DNA from 3 places in the Paenibacillus sp. 102 genome. Region 3 is predicted to be linked to each of the others. Evidence: riboswitches for the same ligand, from Rfam matches in the RefSeq annotation. Region 3 holds a riboswitch; each other region holds the start of a gene.
What was found. A riboswitch is a leader RNA that binds a small molecule or an ion and turns the genes downstream of it on or off. The one in region 3 is predicted to bind thiamine pyrophosphate.
Positions count from the first base shown of each region.

Region 1: another riboswitch for thiamine pyrophosphate. It lies ahead of thiC (phosphomethylpyrimidine synthase ThiC); the one in region 3 lies ahead of thiM (hydroxyethylthiazole kinase).
Region 2: another riboswitch for thiamine pyrophosphate. It lies ahead of thiT (energy-coupled thiamine transporter ThiT); the one in region 3 lies ahead of thiM (hydroxyethylthiazole kinase).

Region 1 covers NZ_JBCGHT010000007.1:191,649-198,317, reverse strand. The annotation lists gene AAIE21_RS17440 (cytochrome ubiquinol oxidase subunit I) at 1-101, shown strand, start outside; gene AAIE21_RS17435 (cytochrome d ubiquinol oxidase subunit II) at 94-1,119, shown strand; gene thiC (phosphomethylpyrimidine synthase ThiC) at 1,312-3,072, opposite strand; TPP riboswitch at 3,291-3,405, opposite strand; gene lldP (L-lactate permease) at 3,786-5,447, opposite strand; gene AAIE21_RS17420 (metal-binding protein) at 5,837-6,331, opposite strand; gene AAIE21_RS17415 (YkvA family protein) at 6,381-6,669, opposite strand, start outside.
Region 2 covers NZ_JBCGHT010000018.1:66,197-72,865, reverse strand. The annotation lists gene AAIE21_RS24640 (DUF350 domain-containing protein) at 1-230, opposite strand, end outside; gene AAIE21_RS24635 (PspA/IM30 family protein) at 497-1,162, opposite strand; gene AAIE21_RS24630 (lipoprotein BA_5634 family protein) at 1,574-2,149, shown strand; gene AAIE21_RS24625 (FeoB-associated Cys-rich membrane protein) at 2,190-2,357, opposite strand; gene feoB (ferrous iron transport protein B) at 2,374-4,362, opposite strand; gene AAIE21_RS24615 (FeoA family protein) at 4,359-4,586, opposite strand; TPP riboswitch at 4,948-5,049, shown strand; gene thiT (energy-coupled thiamine transporter ThiT) at 5,145-5,747, shown strand; gene AAIE21_RS24605 (sensor histidine kinase) at 5,978-6,669, opposite strand, start outside.
Region 3 covers NZ_JBCGHT010000013.1:25,192-31,860, reverse strand. The annotation lists gene AAIE21_RS21615 (anaerobic C4-dicarboxylate transporter family protein) at 1-1,002, shown strand, start outside; gene ilvA (threonine ammonia-lyase) at 1,075-2,283, opposite strand; gene thiE (thiamine phosphate synthase) at 2,437-3,084, opposite strand; gene thiM (hydroxyethylthiazole kinase) at 3,100-3,909, opposite strand; TPP riboswitch at 3,980-4,090, opposite strand; gene AAIE21_RS21595 (siderophore ABC transporter substrate-binding protein) at 4,394-5,335, opposite strand; gene AAIE21_RS21590 (iron ABC transporter ATP-binding protein) at 5,409-6,167, opposite strand; gene AAIE21_RS21585 (iron chelate uptake ABC transporter family permease subunit) at 6,161-6,669, opposite strand, start outside.

The DNA.
Region 1 (6,669 bases), on a different contig from region 3:
TCGGTCTTGGTGTTTTAACAATTTTCGTACTACGGACGTTCTTTAAAAGACATCCCTTGAAAAATGATCTAGGGCCACAAGGAGGAGATTCTCGTGCATGAGGCAAGTATTGCGATTATCATTTTATGGGCTCTTATTTTCGTTTATAGCATTTTAGGGTCCATTGATTTCGGGGCCGGCTTTTGGGGCATGGCGTATGCGAAACATCCAACACTTGCTGCTAAGCTTGCCAATCGGTACTTATCACCAACTTGGGAAGTAACAAATACATTTCTTGTCTTTGTTGTTGTCGCTTTTCTCGGTTTCTTTCCAAAAGCGGCCTTCACCCTTGCAACAGTTATGTTCGTACCAGTTATGTTAATTTTAGTGCTCGTTGCCATTCGTAGTACATTTATGGTATTCGCCTATTCTGTCCCGAAATATGAACATCTGCTTCGTCTTATTTCAGGTGTTACCGGACTCTTAATTCCAGCTTTATTAATCACCGTTTTACCTGTAACAGAAGGCGCTTATATTACAACTACTGGCGGAAAAGAAGTTCTCCTATACGGAAAGCTTTTGTCCAGTCCCGTTATATACTGCTATATGCTATTCGGATTAACTTCTGAATTGTTTTTATCTTCTCTATTTCTAGCTGACTTTGCGAGAGAACAAGGATCAGAGGATTCGTATCGTCTTTACAGACGCAACGCCATCATACTTGGCCCCGCAACGCTCGTTACAGCCATCATCGCTCTTGTTGTGATGGATCCAGAAACACATTGGCTCATGCAAGGCTTAATTAAACAATTTCCATGGTTTACTGTCTCTATTATTTTATTTGTCATTGGATATTCTTCGCTTTGGTGGACAAATAAAAAATACAGCGCACTCGGTTGGCCAAGGATTGCTGTTTTAGCAGTTGTTGCACAGTATGCATTTGCAAGCTACGCTTATGGCGTCGCGCATTTACCGTATATCATTTATCCGGATGTTACTGTATATACAAGCTTTACAACGAAAGAAACATTCTATGCGTTGCTCATCCTCTATGCAATCGGCATTGCGATTTTACTTCCAGGCTTTATCTTCTTCTGGAATTTATTCTTAAAGGATCGAACGTTCCTAAAGGAAAAATAATAATAGCCCCCTTTGCTACCGTCTTAGCAAAGGGGGCTTCTTCTATATTTAAGTTAGGTACACGTGATCAATCAAGTAACAAGGTGTTCGGAAGCAGTACATATCTCCCGCTATTTGTGGGTATTTGTTCCCTCACTCCAAACACAAAGAAGTTAGAAGGGGGACAAACTCCCTGAAAAATCTCAAATTCAATTATTGATATAAATGACTACCAGCTTCTTTAAATTCTTCTGATTTCTCTTTCATACCTTTTTCAATTGCTTCTGTTGTTTCTAAATCATTTTCTTTCGCATATTCACGAATATCATGTGAAATTCTCATACTACAGAACTTTGGACCACACATTGAACAGAAATGAGCTGTTTTTGCCCCTTCTGCTGGTAATGTTTCATCGTGGAAGTCCATTGCGCGTTCAGGATCTAAAGATAAGTTAAATTGATCGCGCCAACGGAATTCAAAACGAGCTTTTGAAAGTGCATCATCACGTTGCTGCGCTGTTTTATGTCCCTTTGCAAGGTCAGCCGCATGCGCCGCAATTTTATACGTAATAACCCCTTCACGAACGTCATCTTTGTTTGGCAAACCTAAATGCTCTTTCGGTGTTACATAGCAAAGCATAGCGGTACCAAACCAGCCGATCATCGCTGCACCAATCGCCGATGTAATATGATCATAACCTGGTGCAATATCCGTTGTTAAAGGCCCTAATGTATAGAACGGTGCGCCTTGGCAAATATCAAGTTCTTTATCCATATTTTCTTTAATTAAATGCATCGGTACATGCCCTGGTCCTTCAATCATAACTTGAACATCATGCTTCCAAGCAATTTTTGTTAACTCACCAAGTGTTTCAAGCTCAGAGAATTGCGCTTCATCATTTGCATCCGCAATCGACCCTGGACGTAATCCATCTCCTAAAGAGAAGGAAACATCGTACTGTTTCATAATTTCACAAATCTCTTCAAAGTGCGTATATAGGAAGTTTTCTTTATGATGGAATAGACACCACTGCGCCATAATCGAACCACCGCGTGAAACAATACCTGTTGTACGTTTTGCTGTAATTGGAATGTAACGAAGTAGTACGCCAGCATGAATTGTAAAGTAGTCAACGCCTTGCTCTGCTTGTTCAATTAACGTGTCACGGTATACTTCCCACGTTAAATCTTCAGCAATCCCATTTACTTTTTCTAACGCTTGATAAATCGGAACTGTTCCAACTGGTACAGGAGCATTACGGATGATCCATTCACGAGTTGTATGAATGTTTTTCCCTGTTGATAGATCCATAATTGTATCCGCGCCCCAGCGCGTTGCCCATGTCATCTTCTCAACTTCTTCCGCGATAGAAGAGGAAACCGCAGAGTTCCCAATATTCGCATTTACTTTCACGTGGAAATTGCGTCCGATAATCATCGGTTCTGCCTCTGGATGGTTAATATTTGCTGGTAGGATTGCGCGGCCTTCAGCAATCTCTTTACAAACAAACTCTGGCTCTACGCCTTCACGAATCGCAACATATTCCATCTCAGATGTAATGATGCCCCTGCGCGCATAGTGCATTTGCGTTACGTTTGCACCTTCTTTTGCACGAAGTGGTTTGCGATCCATTTGTGGGAACACAGGTGTATGATTAGATGCGACTTTCACACCATCATCTTCCGGTTTCATTTCGCGTCCTTCATACTCTTCTACATCTCCGCGGTTAACAATCCAACCGTGACGTGGTGTTGGAATTCCCTTTTCCAACTCTACTTTGTACTCAGGATCTGTATAAGGTCCGCTCGTATCATACACACGAATTGGTGGGTTTGGTACACCATTTGTATCACTTTGGGCAATCTCACGCATCGGTACTTTCATACCATCACGCGGGCCATCAACATAGACTTTCTTACTCCCTGGTAAACTCGACTTCAATTCAATTTGCTCAGCTGAAACAGATTGCTTCATAATTTGTGTTGCCTCCCCTTTATCATTTCAAGAAATCTCCCTTACTCAGAACCTCCAACCAACCCCGAGCAATTTCAGTTATCTTGATTTTTACTTCATCCGATCATAGTGATCGGTTCAGCTTTAGGACGAGAAGAGAACTAGTGGCCAGCGCATGCCAAAATAAAAAGAGCCAGGTCCATAGTAAAACAAAGGACCTGGCTCATAAAGACATCATTATGTAAAGCCGTTAACTTCCCTACGCTGGTACGAGCCAGATCAGGTCCAAAGGGTTAAGAAGTTCTTGCGCTTCTCTCTCAGCCCACGCTTTGCTGGGCACCCCTAGTTTATCACTGATTTAATTTTCAATACTTTCTCATCATACACGATAATCAGAAAAATGCAAAGGAATGAATTCTAATTTTTATATGTTGTTTTTTTGTCTGTTGATCGATATCTTCTGTCGAACGGTCGATATATATCCATTTTGATTTGCTGACATCTACATTGCGGCTATGAAAACAAAAAAAGATTTCCACTCATTTTCTCCGTTTGTTTTCACTCGGCATGGAGCTAAGAAAGGGTCTGACCGCTACTATGCATGACTAGACGCTCTCTCCACCTAGAAAAATTAGGTTTTATGTCAACTTTTCAATGTGTATTTACATATTTTAAAAATCGCCGATATCTCAAAAAAAAGATGCCCGCGCGCGCGCGGGGCATCTTTTTCTTATTTACGGTATCATCCACGTTAAATAGTAGGCTTGTACATAGGTCATAATGCCCACAATGATTACAAAGAATAAACTATGCTTTACTGTAAATCGGAATAAATCGGACTCTTTTCCAGCAAGTCCTACTGCCGCACATGCAATTGCAATCGATTGCGGAGAAATCATTTTACCCGTTACACCGCCTGTTGTATTTGCAGCAACAAGTAATACTTCTGATACGCCAACTTGCTGCGCCGTAATAGCTTGCAAGTTGGAGAATAATGCGTTTGCCGATGTATCTGACCCTGTTAAGAATACACCAATCCAGCCAAGGAATGGTGAGAAGAATGGGAATAATCCCCCTGTTCCTGCTAATGCTAACGCGAGTGTTGAGGATAAACCAGAATAGTTTGCGATGAATGCGAATCCTAATACGAAACCGATAGATAGAATTGGCATTTTTAATTCTTGTAATGTTTCTTTAAATGTTTCAACCGCTTGTTTTGCGCTCATTTTAAGTATAAAGATTGAAATGATACATGCGATTAAAATCGCTGTTCCTGTTGCTGATAAGACATCAAATTTTAATACTGCATCATAAGGTGTTGGTTTATTTACAATCGGTTCTGCCTTCATTACTAAATTGTGCAGACCTGGAACTTGAAACTTAAAGACAAGACTTTCTAACGCCCCGCCCGGAGCAAATAATGCTTTGAAGAATCCTTGACTCCAAATAACAACCATAACTGTCAAAATAATAAATGGTGACCAAGCTTTCACGACTTTTCCAGCCGTTAATTTCGGCATGGATGAAGCCGTTGTTGTCGCTGCCACTTCGTCGTTTGCTTGCTTAGATTGATAAATTTCTTTCGGTTGCCATACTTTTAGGAATAATGCTAAACATACTAAGCTGACAAGCGCTGATGTAATATCCGGAAGTTCTGGCCCTAAGAACGTAGCTGTAATAAACTGTGTAATTGCAAATGAACTACCTGCTACAAATAATGCAGGCCATGTTTGTTTTATACCTTTGAAGCCATCCATTAAAAATACGATAAAGAATGGAACAAATAATGATAAGAACGGTAATTGGTGCCCTGCCATTTGTCCGATTTTATGAGCATCAATACCCGTTACTTGCCCCGCAACTGTAATTGGAATCCCCATTGCTCCGAACGCTACCGGCGCTGTATTTGCAATTAAGCAAAGTCCAGCTGCATATAACGGATTTAAGCCAAGACCAGCAAGAAGCGCTGCCGTAATTGCTACCGGTGCACCAAACCCAGCTGCCCCTTCCAAAAATGCGCCAAATGAAAAACCAATTAAAATAACGAGTAAACGATGATCATTCGTAATCGATAGTACCGATGCACGAATCACATCAAACTGTCCTGTTTTGACAGAAATTTTATATAAAAATACCGACATTACAATAATCCATGCAATTGGCCATAACCCATATAGGAAGCCATATCCCGTTGCTGCCATCGCCATTGTAAACGGCATTTTATACGCAAATAGCGCAACTAAAATTGTTAATACAACTGTAATAAAGCCTGCCACATACCCCTTCATACGAAACACTGCTAACGCCAAGAAAAAAAAGATAATTGGAATAAGTGCTACCGCTGCGGAAATCCAAATGTTACCGAACGGATCGTAAACTTGTGTCCATGTCCCCATTGTCCTCTCCCTTTCTGTAATCCCCTGTTTTAAAATCTTTATAATCTTATCAGTAGACTATCCGGTCATCATACCTTTAAGTCTAAAATAAAAAACGTTTCAAGAAAACGTTTTCAACGATTGTATTTCTACTTTACCATATCATTTTTAATTTAAAAAGATTTTTTGATCTAATTTTCTAATTTTTTCGTTAAATCGCACTTTCGAATTAATCCTATATATAGGAAAAAAGTCGATTTCATTTCTCCCTCATTCTTTTAAACAAACGTTTGATTAACAACTGAAAAGCCTGTCACCTCAGCTTATTTCACTTTAAACAAACGTTTGATTAAAAATCTTATGAACGTTCAGTACAAAAAAGAAAAAAGCACTCGCAATTCGCAAGTGCCCTACCTTCTTCTTCTTTTTTTCTTTCGTCTCATAAGCTTTTTTCGGCGTGTATTTAATCGATCCGCGATAATATGGAGTGTACTCGCAGCAATAACTCCTATTACAAATGTTGTTAAAGCAACATCATGTTCCTTTGCAATCTCGAGTAATCTTCCATCTAGTACCGTTTTATTTAATATATATAGGAATGGAGAAAAGACGAGCAGCATATACAATATACGAATAAGGTCACCGATTACAATCGTATGTGTTAAAAAAGAACGATGCGGCATCACACATTGATACGGATACCAAAAAATACGAAGCAAGCCCCATTTATTATAGGCGTTACTATGAATATCTAAATCTGGTGTTAAGAAAAATGTGCCGATTAAAAATCCTATCGCAAAAGTGAGTAAAAAATCAAAATTTGTTAGTCCATACGAAACAAGCATAAACAAAACAATCGGAAGAGAAAGTAAGTTTATTTTCGTATGTGTTTTTCCTGATGGCATAGTACACTTCCTCGCTTATGTTTGCCCTGCCACTTCTGGCAGCTCTCACCTATTGATCTAATTTTTGATCGATAAACGATGTGTCTATATCCGAACCAAACCAATCCGCTAATTTCATCCGTGCTTTTTCTTTTACATCTTCATTTACATACATGGATGCTTGCAAAAGGGCAGCTGTTAATGCCCCTAAATCATCCGTATAACCAATTCCGGCTATAAAATCCGGAATCGCATCAATTGGAGCAATAAAGTAAGCAAGTGCTCCGATAATAGTTGCCTTTACTCGCTTTGGAACATCCGGTCTTTGCATAACGTAAAACAGCAATAAGCTCGCATAA
Region 2 (6,669 bases), on a different contig from region 3:
GCAAGAAGCGCCTGCCATAAATCATTTGCTTTCGTAATTGATTGTGACAAAATATATCCTTGCGCAAATAACTTCATAATAAAGCGTGTTGTAACTGCCATATTTCCTTGTTTTATTTCTGCTAAATCATTGTATTTTGTAAAAATAGAATCAACCCACATAAGCGCAAATAAAAGAACAGCACTTGCTCCTGTCCATACGAGCATGGCTAACACATTCATCCATGTCATACAAAAGCCTCCTTTTAGAAAAATAATAAGAAAACCGACATGATTGCTTTCCATGACATGCCGGTTTCTTTATCTACTATATATCTGTTTTGATTCCCCGCATCTAAACCACGGCCTTGAAAACAAAAACAGACTTCCTCTCTTTTCCTATTTCTGTTCTCACACCGCATGGGATCCAAAAAGGCTCTGACCGCTCCTACGCATGGGCGGACGCTCTCTCCCGCCCCAAAAAAGAAAGTGTTTTCAGGTCTCGCATTTATATATTATTATTTCTCATACTGCTTCATAATACGTGCCAATTCATCATCCACAGCTGAATTTTTATTTAAAGCCGCAAATTCCTCATCTAACGACTTTTCTTTTTTGTAAATTTCACCGCTCGCCTCTGCTTCAGCTTCTAATTGAAGAGCTTTTTCTTCCATACGGCTCAGGCCTGCTTTTGCAGTATTGGCATCGAATCCAGACATTGCTTGATTAATGTTCTTTTGCGCTTTCGCAGCATTTACACGTGCTACAAGTGTTTCACGTTTATTTTTTAGTTCTGTTAATTGTTTACGCATTTCTTCTAACTTCGCACGTAAGTTATCAGCAGCTGCTTTATTTTGTTCGTAGCTCGCTTTATATTCATTCATCTTTTGCTCTGCCTTTTGCTTTTCTTCTAAAGCACGGCGCGCAAGATCAAGGTTATTTGCTTGAACAGCCATATGTGCTTGTTCTTCACGTTTTTTCACAAGTGCTTCTTGCTCTTCAAATAATAATTTAAACTTTTTCTCAAGCGCGATTTGAGCTGCTACACTCTTCTCAGCTTCTTGTACATCTTGTTGCATATCGCGTAAATATTGATCCGTCATCTTAACTGGATCTTCAGCTTTCTCAATTAATGCATACACATTTGACATTGTTACGTCTCTTAATCGTTTAAAAACAGACATTTCAATTCCTCCTATGGATTACCTTATATTTCAAATTTACTTTCCGTAAAAACTTTCCTTTACAGTAAGAATATTCATTTTCAAAGCCTACGTGTACATTATATCAAAACTAAGATGTCCTTACATGTTATTTACCAAATATACACGCTATAATCTGACATTGTTATTGCAATATGTACCCAACACCATAACTTTCATCTATATATTCTCTCCTTTCCATCATATTTTCAGCTCTTTTCAATACATTACACAATTGTAATGTTACTGTAAGCTAACTCGATAGTTAGAAAAACGTTATTCTTATAAAATGAAATCAGAAGCAAGATGAAACAAAAAAACAATTTTGCTTCTCTAAATTTAAAAACAATACATTTGTATTTACTATAACGTATAGAAAAAGGAGACAAGAAAATGAAAAAATTAGTAGGAATCGGGTTAGCAGCAGCAATTTCATTCGGAGCATTATCGGGTTGTTCACTACTTGGAGAGAAAGCAAATGGCTTAGTATTATACGGAACGGAACAACAAGTCGAGCAAATAGCAGATAAGAACAAAGCAGATGTAAAAGAAAAAAATGTATATAAAATGAAGCTTGCAACATTAGAAGATAAGAAAGTACTTGTAATGGACAAAAAGACTGGTGAAGAACTAGTGAAAAAAGAACTTATCAAGAAAGTAGAAAAAGAAGATACAAAAGCAATCGATAAACTGCCAGCAGTAACAGCGGATCAAGGTGTATTATTTGCGAAAGAAAAAGTAGAGAATGCGACAATTGATGGAGCGAAATTAAAATATGAAGGTAACACAATCATCGGTGATGGTCGCAGCTATGCAGATATGTTTGCCATCGTAGATGATGCTGCATATGGTAACGTGAAGGGCGAAGAAAAATCTGTAGGTGTACTGAAATTCGATAAGGACCCTAGCAAAGAATTACCTGGCAATAAAGAAGTAGAAGCATCACAACTTGTTAAAATTAAAAAGTAATAAATAGAAAAAAGCTTTGCGAAATTCGCAAAGCTTTTTTCTATTTATTCACGACTTGCTCCATATCGGGGCTACAACTCTTTGACTGACATGATTTATTTAAGGAACATGCTGCACATTTCCCTTTTTTACTTCTCTTCACAAAATTGAATAATGTATATCCTGCATACCCAAAAATGACAGCTCCAATAACAATATTGACTATCATTATGATACATCTCCTTCTAGAATCCGAGTAAGGATCCGACTTGGTATATAATGAGCGTTAATACATAAGCAACAATAAGTGGATAAACAACAGAAAAAATTGTCCATTTTATAGAGCCTGTTTCACGGCGAATCACAGCTACTGTTGCTAAACATGGAACGTATAATAAAATGAAAAACATAAACGCATATGCTGATAACGCAGTATAGTGCGCCCCCATTACATTTCCTAACACATCTTCTTTTACCGTATAAATAATTGCCATTGTAGAAACAACAACTTCTTTTGCTAAAAATCCTGTTAAAAGCGATGCTGCCGCTTGCCATGTTCCAAAACCGAGCGGTGCTAAAATTGGTGCCACGAACCCACCAATCATCGCTAAGAAACTATCTCCCATATCTACGCCAAACCCAGATGGACCAGCATAGTTGAGTAACCAAATGACAACAGATCCACCAAAAATAAATGTACCAGCTTTACGAACAAATCCTTTTCCTTTTTCCCACGTACTCAGCCATAATGTTTTTGCTTGTGGCATACGATAAGGCGGAAGTTCAATAACAAAAATAGACTTTTCTTCTTTTAAAACCGTCATAGACATTACCTTTGTAACTAATAGCGCAAGTACAATACCTGCAATGTATAAAGAGAACACGACAGTCGCTTGGCTATTCGGAAAAAAGACTCCCGCAAATAATGCATACACAGGTAACCGTGCTGAACAAGACATAAATGGTGTTACTAAAACTGTAAGCAGCCTCTCTTTTTCTTGTTCAATTGTTCTTGCTGCCATAATGCCTGGTACATTACAACCAAAACCGATAATCATTGGAATAAACGCCTTCCCGTTTAAACCGAAGAATTCCATAATCCGGTCCATCACAACTGCAATTCGTGCCATATAACCTGAGTCTTCTAATAATGAAATAAAGAAGAACAAGGCAAAAATTTGTGGAACGAATACTAATACAGCACCAACACCGGCAATAATACCTTCTGTAATAAGCGCCTGAATAAACTCAGAAGCTCCAATACTTACAAGTCCTGCTGTAACCCAATCTGTAAATTGTCCACCAAGAAATTCATCAAGCATATCCGACAAAGGCGTCCCAATCCACGTAAACGTAACCTGAAAAATAAAAAACATAACTGCTAAAAAGATGGGAAGTCCTAAAATCTTATGTGTAATTAACTGATCGATTTTTTCTGAAAAAGGAATCTTACCTTCTTTTTCATGCTGAATGACATTTGTTTTTAACTTTTCAATATACGCTGTACGTGTCCTATAAATATGCTGTTCTAACGTCCCTTCAAGTTCTGCTTCTAAATGAGAGCGAATTGCTACGAGTTCCTTATAAATCGGTAATCCATTTACTTCTCGTTCTACTACTTCGTTATTGCTTAAAAACTGAAGTGTAAGCCATCTTGGATGTTCATAATTTGCCTTAGTTAAAAGATCCATAAGCTCTGCAATTCCTGCATCTACTTGTTTACCATATGAAAGAATGAACGGCTTTTTCTCTTTCTTCTCACTCTCATGAAGAGCAGCAAGTAATTCTTCACAACCTTTCCCACTTCTCGCAACAACAGGAACGACCGTTACTCCTAATATTTCTGATAATCTTTTTACATCAATAACAATTCCGCGTTGCTTTGCAACATCGATCATATTTAACCCAATTGAAACTGGCTTACCAAATTCCAGTAGTTGCAACGTTAAATGCATATTACGCTCGAATTGAGAAGAGTCAACAATATTCAGCATATGTTGAAATTCTTCTGTTAATAGAAAGTTTGTAACGACACCTTCATCACGAGAGACAGGATTTAAATCATATACACCTGGTAAATCAATTAATGTCCCTTGCTTATTCTTTAACTTACCAACCTTTTTTTCTACCGTTACCCCGCTCCAGTTTCCTACATATTCATAAGAACCAGTTAACGCATTAAATAATGATGTTTTCCCTGTATTCGGATTCCCTAGCAATGCAACTGTATTCACGCTAATTCCACCTTTATCATTTTCGCGTCACAATGACGAATACTAATTAATTGTCCTCGGCATTCTAATGTACATGGGCCTTTGAACATCGCTTTTTGTTTTACACGAAGTTCACTTCCTTCAGAAAGACCAAAAGCAGCTAATCTCCGCTTTAACAACTTATCTAACGTCTGTAAATTTTTCACTAATACCTTTTCACCTATTTTAATATCAGCTAAACTCATAATTTCCCCCCTCAAAAAAGAGAATGATAATTATTTTCAGTGAAATTATACCACATTCTAAGAATCAAGTAATATAGCCTTTCCCTTCCTATTTGTTAACATTTTGGGACACTTATACTTAAATAATTTTTCTATATAAACTCATACTAGTTTGCTGGCATATAAGTCATGGCTATGCAAACAAACAGAGAACTCCACTCGTTTCCACTTGGCATGGGGCTAAAAAAGGATCCGACCGCTTCTATGCATGAGCGGATTCTCTCTTCCATCTAAAAAAATTCTTTTAATTCTCATCTATGTAAACACCCATTTGCCATTCTCATCCATTTCGATTACAATGAATCTAACAATCAAAGAATCTCGTTATCACAGGGGGAGCCTCGTTGCTGAGAGGGAATATAACGTTCCGACCCTTAGAACCTGTTAGTTAATGCTAACGTAGGAATTGTGCAAACGCCGAAATACATATACCTCATCATTTTCTATTTACGTATTTCATATCTCCCTATGATACATTATTCTTTTTTTGTGCAACTTGGATTTAGGGGGAATGACAACATGCGTAACACCAATTTACAAGCGATGATTGAATCTGCAATCCTTGCAGCCTTCGCCTTGATCATCGACATTTTACCACTATCAATTAAACTTCCAACAGGCGGTTCCGTTTCATTTGCAATGATTCCTATTTTTATTATCGCTTACCGCTGGGGATTTAAAACGGCTTTCTTAGGAGGCTTGATTTGGGGACTACTGCAAATTGTAGTCGGCGATGCATATATTTTAACGCCTGTGCAAGCATTCATTGAGTACTTCGTTGCCTTTGCTTTCGTCGGCTTTGCCGGTTTATTCTATCAACCTATTCAGCAATCAATGGCAAATAATCCAGGGAAGAAAACAATGGTCTATATTATTGTTGCTACTTTCATTGGTAGCTTTGCACGTTATTTCTTTCACTTTATTGCAGGCGTTATCTTCTTCGGAAAGTACGCACCACCAGGACAGTCCGCTTTCCTATATTCATTAATCGTGAACGGTAGTACAATGCTTGCTTCTTTCGCATTATGTACAGTGTTACTACTTCTTTTATTTACAACTTCACCACGCTTATTCCAAAGCGTTGGTGCATATAATATGAATTCAAAAAATAAGAGTGCCTAAATGGCGCTCTTATTTTTACTTTAGTGAGTTATATCTATAATAAACATGATAAATGCACATAAGAACATAAATACCATTACACTTAGTAAATTGCTATTCATGGCTAATCTACTCCTGACAAAACCTTATTTTCTAACCCAAATTATACGTGTAGAAAATAAAGATAAGGTAAAGATACTATGAAGATAAGTTAAAAAACAATAAAAAAGTGTAGAAGTTCCTATTCCTTTCTACACTTTTTTATCTAAATAGAAGAAAAATAGCACACCATCTTCCGTATTATTCACACCATACTCTACGCCATGAAGTTTTAAAATATTTTTTGAAATCGCAAGCCCGAGTCCTGTTCCACCTTTTGAACGTTGACGAGCCGTATCAATCCGATAAAAACGATCCCAAATTTTATCTAATTGTTCTTCTTCAATATGTGCACCTTTATTTTCAATACAAACCTTTATTCGATTTTGTTCATCTATTGTTGAAATAATAATATCCTCTTTTTCCGGCGTATAACGAATTGCATTCGTAATGAAGTTGACAATTACTTGCTCAATGCGATGTTGATTTGCGACAACTTGAGCTGGAGATATGTGTTTGTAAACATGAAATTGTTTCTTCTCTATTTCTAATGATAGCTGTCCACATATATGCTCAATGATCTCATCAATATGAAAAGTATCCATCTGCATTTTATACGTACCAGATTCGAATTTAGCTAACTCTAGCATATCCAAAATTAGCATGTCCATCTTATCCACTTCTTTTTCCATTGCCTGAAAGTAATACTCTTTCTTATGTTCAGCTACCCCATCTTTTAGAATCGAAATACAGCTTTTCATAATACTTAGCGGTGTTTTCAATTCATGTGAGACACCCGAAATAAATTCTTTTCTCGTATTTTCTAGCTTTCTTTCTTTTTCAA
Region 3 (6,669 bases):
ACAGGTCACGTTGCCTATTCTGTACTTCCTGTTATTGCAGAAGTATCACGCGAATCAGGAATTAGACCGGAACGTCCAATGTCAATTGCCGTAATCGCTTCACAACAAGCAATTACAGCAAGCCCTATCTCAGCTGCAACTGTGGCTCTATTAGCGATGCTAGCTGATTATAAAATTACATTACTAGATATTTTAAAAGTGAGTATTCCTTCTACTTTTATTGCTTGTATGTTAGCAGCTTTCGTTGCAAGTAAAATGGGCAAAGAGTTAAATGAAGATCCAGAATACTTAAAGCGTTTAAAAGAAGGTATGATTCCTAAACTTGAAGAAAAGAAAGAATTTATCGGCGCGAAAGGTGCCAAATTATCTGTTATTCTTTTCTTATTCGCAACTGTTCTTGTTGTTCTTCTTGGTTCATTCGAAACACTTCGTCCAGGATGGATGATAGACGGAAAATTAGTTCGTCTTTCTATGCCAAACACAATCGAAATGATCATGCTTACCATTGCTGCTCTTATTATTATCTTCTGTAAACCAAATGTAGAAAGCATTGTATCTGGAAATGTCTTTAAAGCCGGCGCTACAGCTGTTGTTGCAATCTTCGGTATCGCTTGGATGGGAGACACATTCTTTAATGGAAACTTAAATATGATTCAAGGATCAATTCAACATTTAGTAACAAGCGCACCATGGTTATTCGCTATTGCATTATTTATCCTATCTATTTTACTGTATAGCCAAGCAGCAACAGTACGTGCTTTAATGCCACTCGGATTATCACTTGGTATTTCACCAGCACTACTCATTGCAATGTTCCCTGCCGTAAACGGATATTTCTTCATTCCAAATTATGGAACAATCGTTGCCGCAATTAACTTTGACCGTACAGGAACAACACGTATAGGTAAATATGTACTAAATCATAGCTTCATGATTCCCGGTCTTGTCGCAACGTTTGCTTCGATTGGAATTGGGATGCTACTCATTTCAATTATGTTTTAACATACAAAAGCACAAACTTTTTCTAAATAAAGTTTGTGCTTTTTCATTTCATCAAACGTTTGTTTACATTGTTCATTCAACGATCTCTACATTATATCCTTTCTTTTCTATCCCACTTAATACTTCTTCAATATGATTTTTATCTTTCGTCTCTAATGACAAATGGAGCTGTGCATATCCTGGAAATACTTTTGTTCCAATCCGCTCTAAATGAATATGTAATACATTTGCTTCAAAACTTTTTACAATTTCGAGTAAGTGTTGCAAATGTCCTGGTTTATCTTTAATCATTGTTGCAATATGAACAAATCGGCCCGCTTCAACCATCCCATGTTCAATAATACGAGTAATAAAGTTAACATCAACATTTCCACCACTTAAAATCGACACAACTTTTTTCTCTTTCACAGGAATTTTTTGATAGAGTAAAGCGGCTAATGAACTAGCACCTGAGCCTTCTACTAATAATTTATTTCGTTCCAGTAGCATTAACATCGTTCTCGCAATTTCCATCTCATCCACACAAAAAATGTCATCTACATACCGCTCTACAAGCTGAAATGTAAGTTCTCCCGGCCTTTTTACCGCAATTCCATCTGCCATAGTTGGTGAAGATTCCACAGTAATCACTTTCTTTTCCTCTAAGGATTGCTTCATCCCCGGACAAGCAAGCGCTTGTACACCATATACTTTCACCGACGGTTTTTGTTCTTTAATCGCCATTGCAACACCTGCAATTAAACCACCACCACCAATAGGACAAATAACAGCTTCGACGTCATCAAGCTGCTGCAATATTTCTAACCCAACCGTCCCTTGACCAGAGATTACAGCATCATCATCAAATGGATGTACAAATTTCGCTCCTGTTTGTTCTTTCAAATCTAGCGCATAAGCTAATGCATCATCAAATACATCACCTTGCAACTCTACATGTGCACCATATCGCTTAGTCGCAAGTACTTTACTGAGTGGTGCACCTTTTGGCATCACAATCGTACAGGGAATATCGAGCATATTACTAGAATAGGCGACACCTTGTGCATGATTTCCAGCAGATGCTGCAACAACTCCATTTTCTAATTCACCTTTATCAAGAGAAACCATCTTATTATAAGAACCACGCACTTTAAAAGAACCGGTCTTTTGTAAATTTTCGAGCTTTAAATACACTTCATTATGTGATAGTTCACTAAATGTGCTCGAATAATCTAGCGGTGTCACATGGACAATGCCTTTCATTTTCTCATGAGCAGCTACAATATCCTGTAATGAAATCATGTTGTACCCTCCGAAACAAGATGTATTCATATATCCTAGTTTGAGCGGCATAGTTTATTTTATTCTGTAAAAAAGAACCATTTCTATAATCGGCGTTTTTCTATATATCGGAACTTCAACGATATATGGCATATCCTCCAAAAAAAATGGCTGTCAATAAAGACCAGCCATTTTTTTCGTACTTTCATATGGTGATTCTGCTAAACTTATCGCAGAGATAACGGAAACTCCATCCGCTCCCGCTTCTATAACCGAGGCAGCATTTTCAGCTGTAATTCCTCCAATTCCAACAATCGGGACTGTAATCCCCGCTTCTCTAAAATGACGCAGGCCTTTCGTTCCTTGTACTGCTTTTGTATCTTTTTTCGTGCTCGTTGGAAAAATAGGTCCTACTCCTAAATAATCCGCCCCATTTGCAATTGCAAAACGAGCTTCCTCTACCGTATGGGCAGATACTCCGACAATTTTATCTCCCATTTTTTCACGAACTGATGTAATTCCTTCATCATCTTGTCCGACATGAACACCATCTGCATCTAACTCAATTGCTAGTTCTACATCATCATTCACTATGAAAGGTACACCGTATTCCTTACAAAGTACCTGTAGCTGCTTTGCAAAACGCACTCGTTCTTCGCTAGTTAAAGCACCTTCACCTTTTTCACGAAATTGGAAAAGCGTCACTCCGCCATCTAACGCTTCTTTCATTACTTGTAACGGATCCTGCTTACAGTTATTACTTCCCATAATAAAATACACTTGCAATAATTTGGACATTTGTTGTTTATCAATATGTGCCATTTCTCTCACCCCTTCTTACTGCATCTCTTTGATACTTCCATATTGTTCAATATCTTCTTTAGTAGTGTTTGCTAACTGATTCAGAAATTCAATTTGGAAACTGCCTGGTCCTTGTTCTACTGTTTTACTTGCAGCTATTTCCGCGGCTACACCATAAAATGTTAATGCCGCAACTGCCGCTTTCACATAATCTTTTTCAATCGCTGCAAATGCTCCTATTACAGAAGTTAACAAACAACCTGTTCCTGTAACTTTCGTTAAAATTGGATGACCGTTACGAACAGTAAAGGTTCTCTCACCATCTGTAACAACATCTTCTTTTCCAGTAATCACCGCAACTGTATCTAATTCATCTGCTGCTTGTTTTGCAATTCCTACAACATCACCATTTCCAGCGCCAGCGTCAACACCTTTAATCTCCCATTTCTCATTAATCACATTGGCAATTTCTGCTGCATTCCCGCGAATCACCGCTAATTTCACTTCACTTGGAATATGTCTCGCAACTTCGGTTCGGTAAGAAGTTGCCCCTGCACCAACCGGGTCAAATAACACTGGTACATGATGTGCATTTGCAGATTTACCAGCAATGAGCATTGACTCTACTTCCTCAGGACGAAGTGTCCCCATATTTAGAACGAGCGCCCCTGCAATGCTAGCCATTTCTCCCACTTCTTCTTTTGCATATGACATAACTGGTGAAGCTCCCAATGCAAGTAAACCATTGGCTGTAAAGTTTGTTACAACGACATTTGTAATATTATGCACAAGTGGATTCGTCTCTCTTACTGTTTCCACTATTTTTGCGATTTCTTTTATATTCATTCTCTTCATCTCCTAATTTTATAATGGGAGATACACAAAAAAGACACTTTGCGTATGCAAAGTGCCTGAACATGTGCTTTTACACTCTCCCTACGCTGGCATTATCCAACAGGTTCAAATGGTCAACGGGCGGTTTAGCCGTACTCTCAGTTCGCATCCGCAAACTCCCATGTGTTTTCTTATTCATCTACTTCAAAGTCTACTCTTATTCTAGTAAAATAACAAGTTCGTTACTCTATCATATATAAATCCAATTTGATTTTCCAACATATAAATTGCGGCTATGAAAAATAAAAAGAGACTTCCACTCATTTTCTCCTTCTGTTTTCACACGGCATGGGGCTAAAAAAGGAACTGACCGCTTCTATCCACCGGCGGATTCTCTCTACCACCTAAAGAGAATGGTTTTATTTCGGTCTTTCCATCCCTATTTATATATAAAAACAGTGATAGGGATACAATCCTACCACTGTTTTTCATGCTATTATTTTAAGGCTTTAGATACTTCTTTCACCATTTCAGAAATAGACTCAAGTCCGCCACCAGATAGGTACCAGTAGTTTGCATCTAAGTAGATTACATTGCCATTTTTCGCAGCATTTGTTTTGCTAACAATTTCATTTTTTACAACTTGTTCCGCAGAAGATTTACCGCCTACAACAGCACCTCTATCTACTACAAATAAGTAATCCGGATTTTTCTCTAAAATATATTCAAATGAAACTTTATTACCATGTGTATCTGCTTTAAGTTCTGTATCTACAGGAGCTACACCAAATACATCATGAATAATACCGAAGCGAGAATTTGGACCATATGCACTTACTTGGCCGTCATTTGCTAAAATAATTAAACCTTTTTTATCACTCTTCGTAGCTTTTTCATTTAATGCTTTTATATCTTTTTCAACTGCTGCAATTTCTTTTTTCGCTTTTTCTTCTTTACCAAAGATGCTTGCTAACATTTCTGTGTTTTCTTTAAATGATTTCATGTAATCTTTTGTGTCTTGTTCTACATAAATTGTTGGAGCGATCTTTTCGAATTCTTTGTATGAATCAGATTGTCTTCCAGAAATAATAATTAAGTCTGGTCCAATTTCGTTAATTTTTTCGAAATCTGGCTCTTTTAGTCCACCAACGTTTGTATATTTTTTATCTTTATATTTAGAAAGATATGCTGGTGTATTTTTTTGTGGTACACCTGTTACTTCAACGCCTAATTTATCTAACGTATCTAAAGAACCAAAGTCAAATACGACAACTTTTTTCGGGTTTGTTTTAACTTTCGTTTCTCCTAATTTGTGCTTAATCGTAATTTCTTTACTTTCACTTGCTTCTGTCTTTTTATCAGAAGAAGCATTATTGCTACATGCTACAGCTACAACAGCAAGCATGAAAGTTAATAATAACATTGCTAATTTCTTCATTACATTCACCTCTATAGATTTTTTAAAATTATTTTAAGTCGATAGTAAGTGATTACTATCAAAATAACTTCCACTATGAAAAATAAATACATATATTATTGCCGGCTATTTCTTCAATATGAATATCCATATCATAAATATCTTTCAAAACAACCGGATCAATAATTTCATTTGTTGCTCCTTCTTTCATTACTTTTCCATCTTTCAAAGCAACGATGCGATCAGAGTAACAAGAAGCAAAGTTAATATCATGAATGACAATAACAATTGTTTTGCCAAGCTCTTCAACTAAACGCCTTAGTACTTTCATAATTTGGACAGAATGCTTCATATCTAAATTATTAAGCGGCTCATCTAGCAAAATATATTCTGTATTTTGAGCAATGACCATCGCAATATATGCTCTTTGTCGTTGCCCACCACTGAGCTGATCTAAATATTTATATTGAATATCTTCAAGCTCCATGTAACAGATTGCTTCTTCAATATGATTCCAATCTTCTTTTGATAAATTGCCTTGTGAATAAGGAAATCTGCCAAAACTCACTAACTCTCGAATTGTAAGTCGTAAATTGATATGATTTGTTTGTTTTAGAATAGAGATTTTCTTGGCAAGTTCATTACTATCCCATTCGCCAATTTCTTTATCCTCTATATGGATTTCACCAGCATCTTTTTTCAAAAGCCTACTCATCATAGATAGAACTGTACTTTTCCCAGCCCCATTCGGTCCAATAAACGATGTGATTTTCCCTTTTGCTATTTTAATAGAGACATCTTCAACAACATTTTTATTTCCATATTGTTTTGATACATTTCTTACTTCTACCATGTCTTGCTCTCCTTTAATAGAAGATAAATGAAGTACACGCCACCGACGAAATTGACAATAACACTTAAAGTCGTATTAAAATCAAACACTCTTTCAACAATTAACTGTCCACCTACTAAAGCGATAATACTAATAAAGATAGAGCCTGTTATTAAATATTTGTGCTCGTATGTACGTAAACATTCGCGCGCAACGTTGACTACAAGTAATCCTAAAAATGTAATTGGACCAACTAGCGCTGTAGAAATGGAAACGAGAATCGCAATTACAATTAAAAACTTCTTCACAACCTTGTCGTAATCGACTCCTAAATTAATTGCTTCTTCTCTTCCAAGCGATAATACATCTAACAGCTTTAATTCCTTATATACATATGCAAGGACGAGGACAATCCCAATAATTGATGTTACAAGCAACTCTGTTTTCACATTATTTACACTTGCAAACATCTTACCTTGTACAATTTGAAACTCATTCGGATCAATGAGTACTTGCATAAATG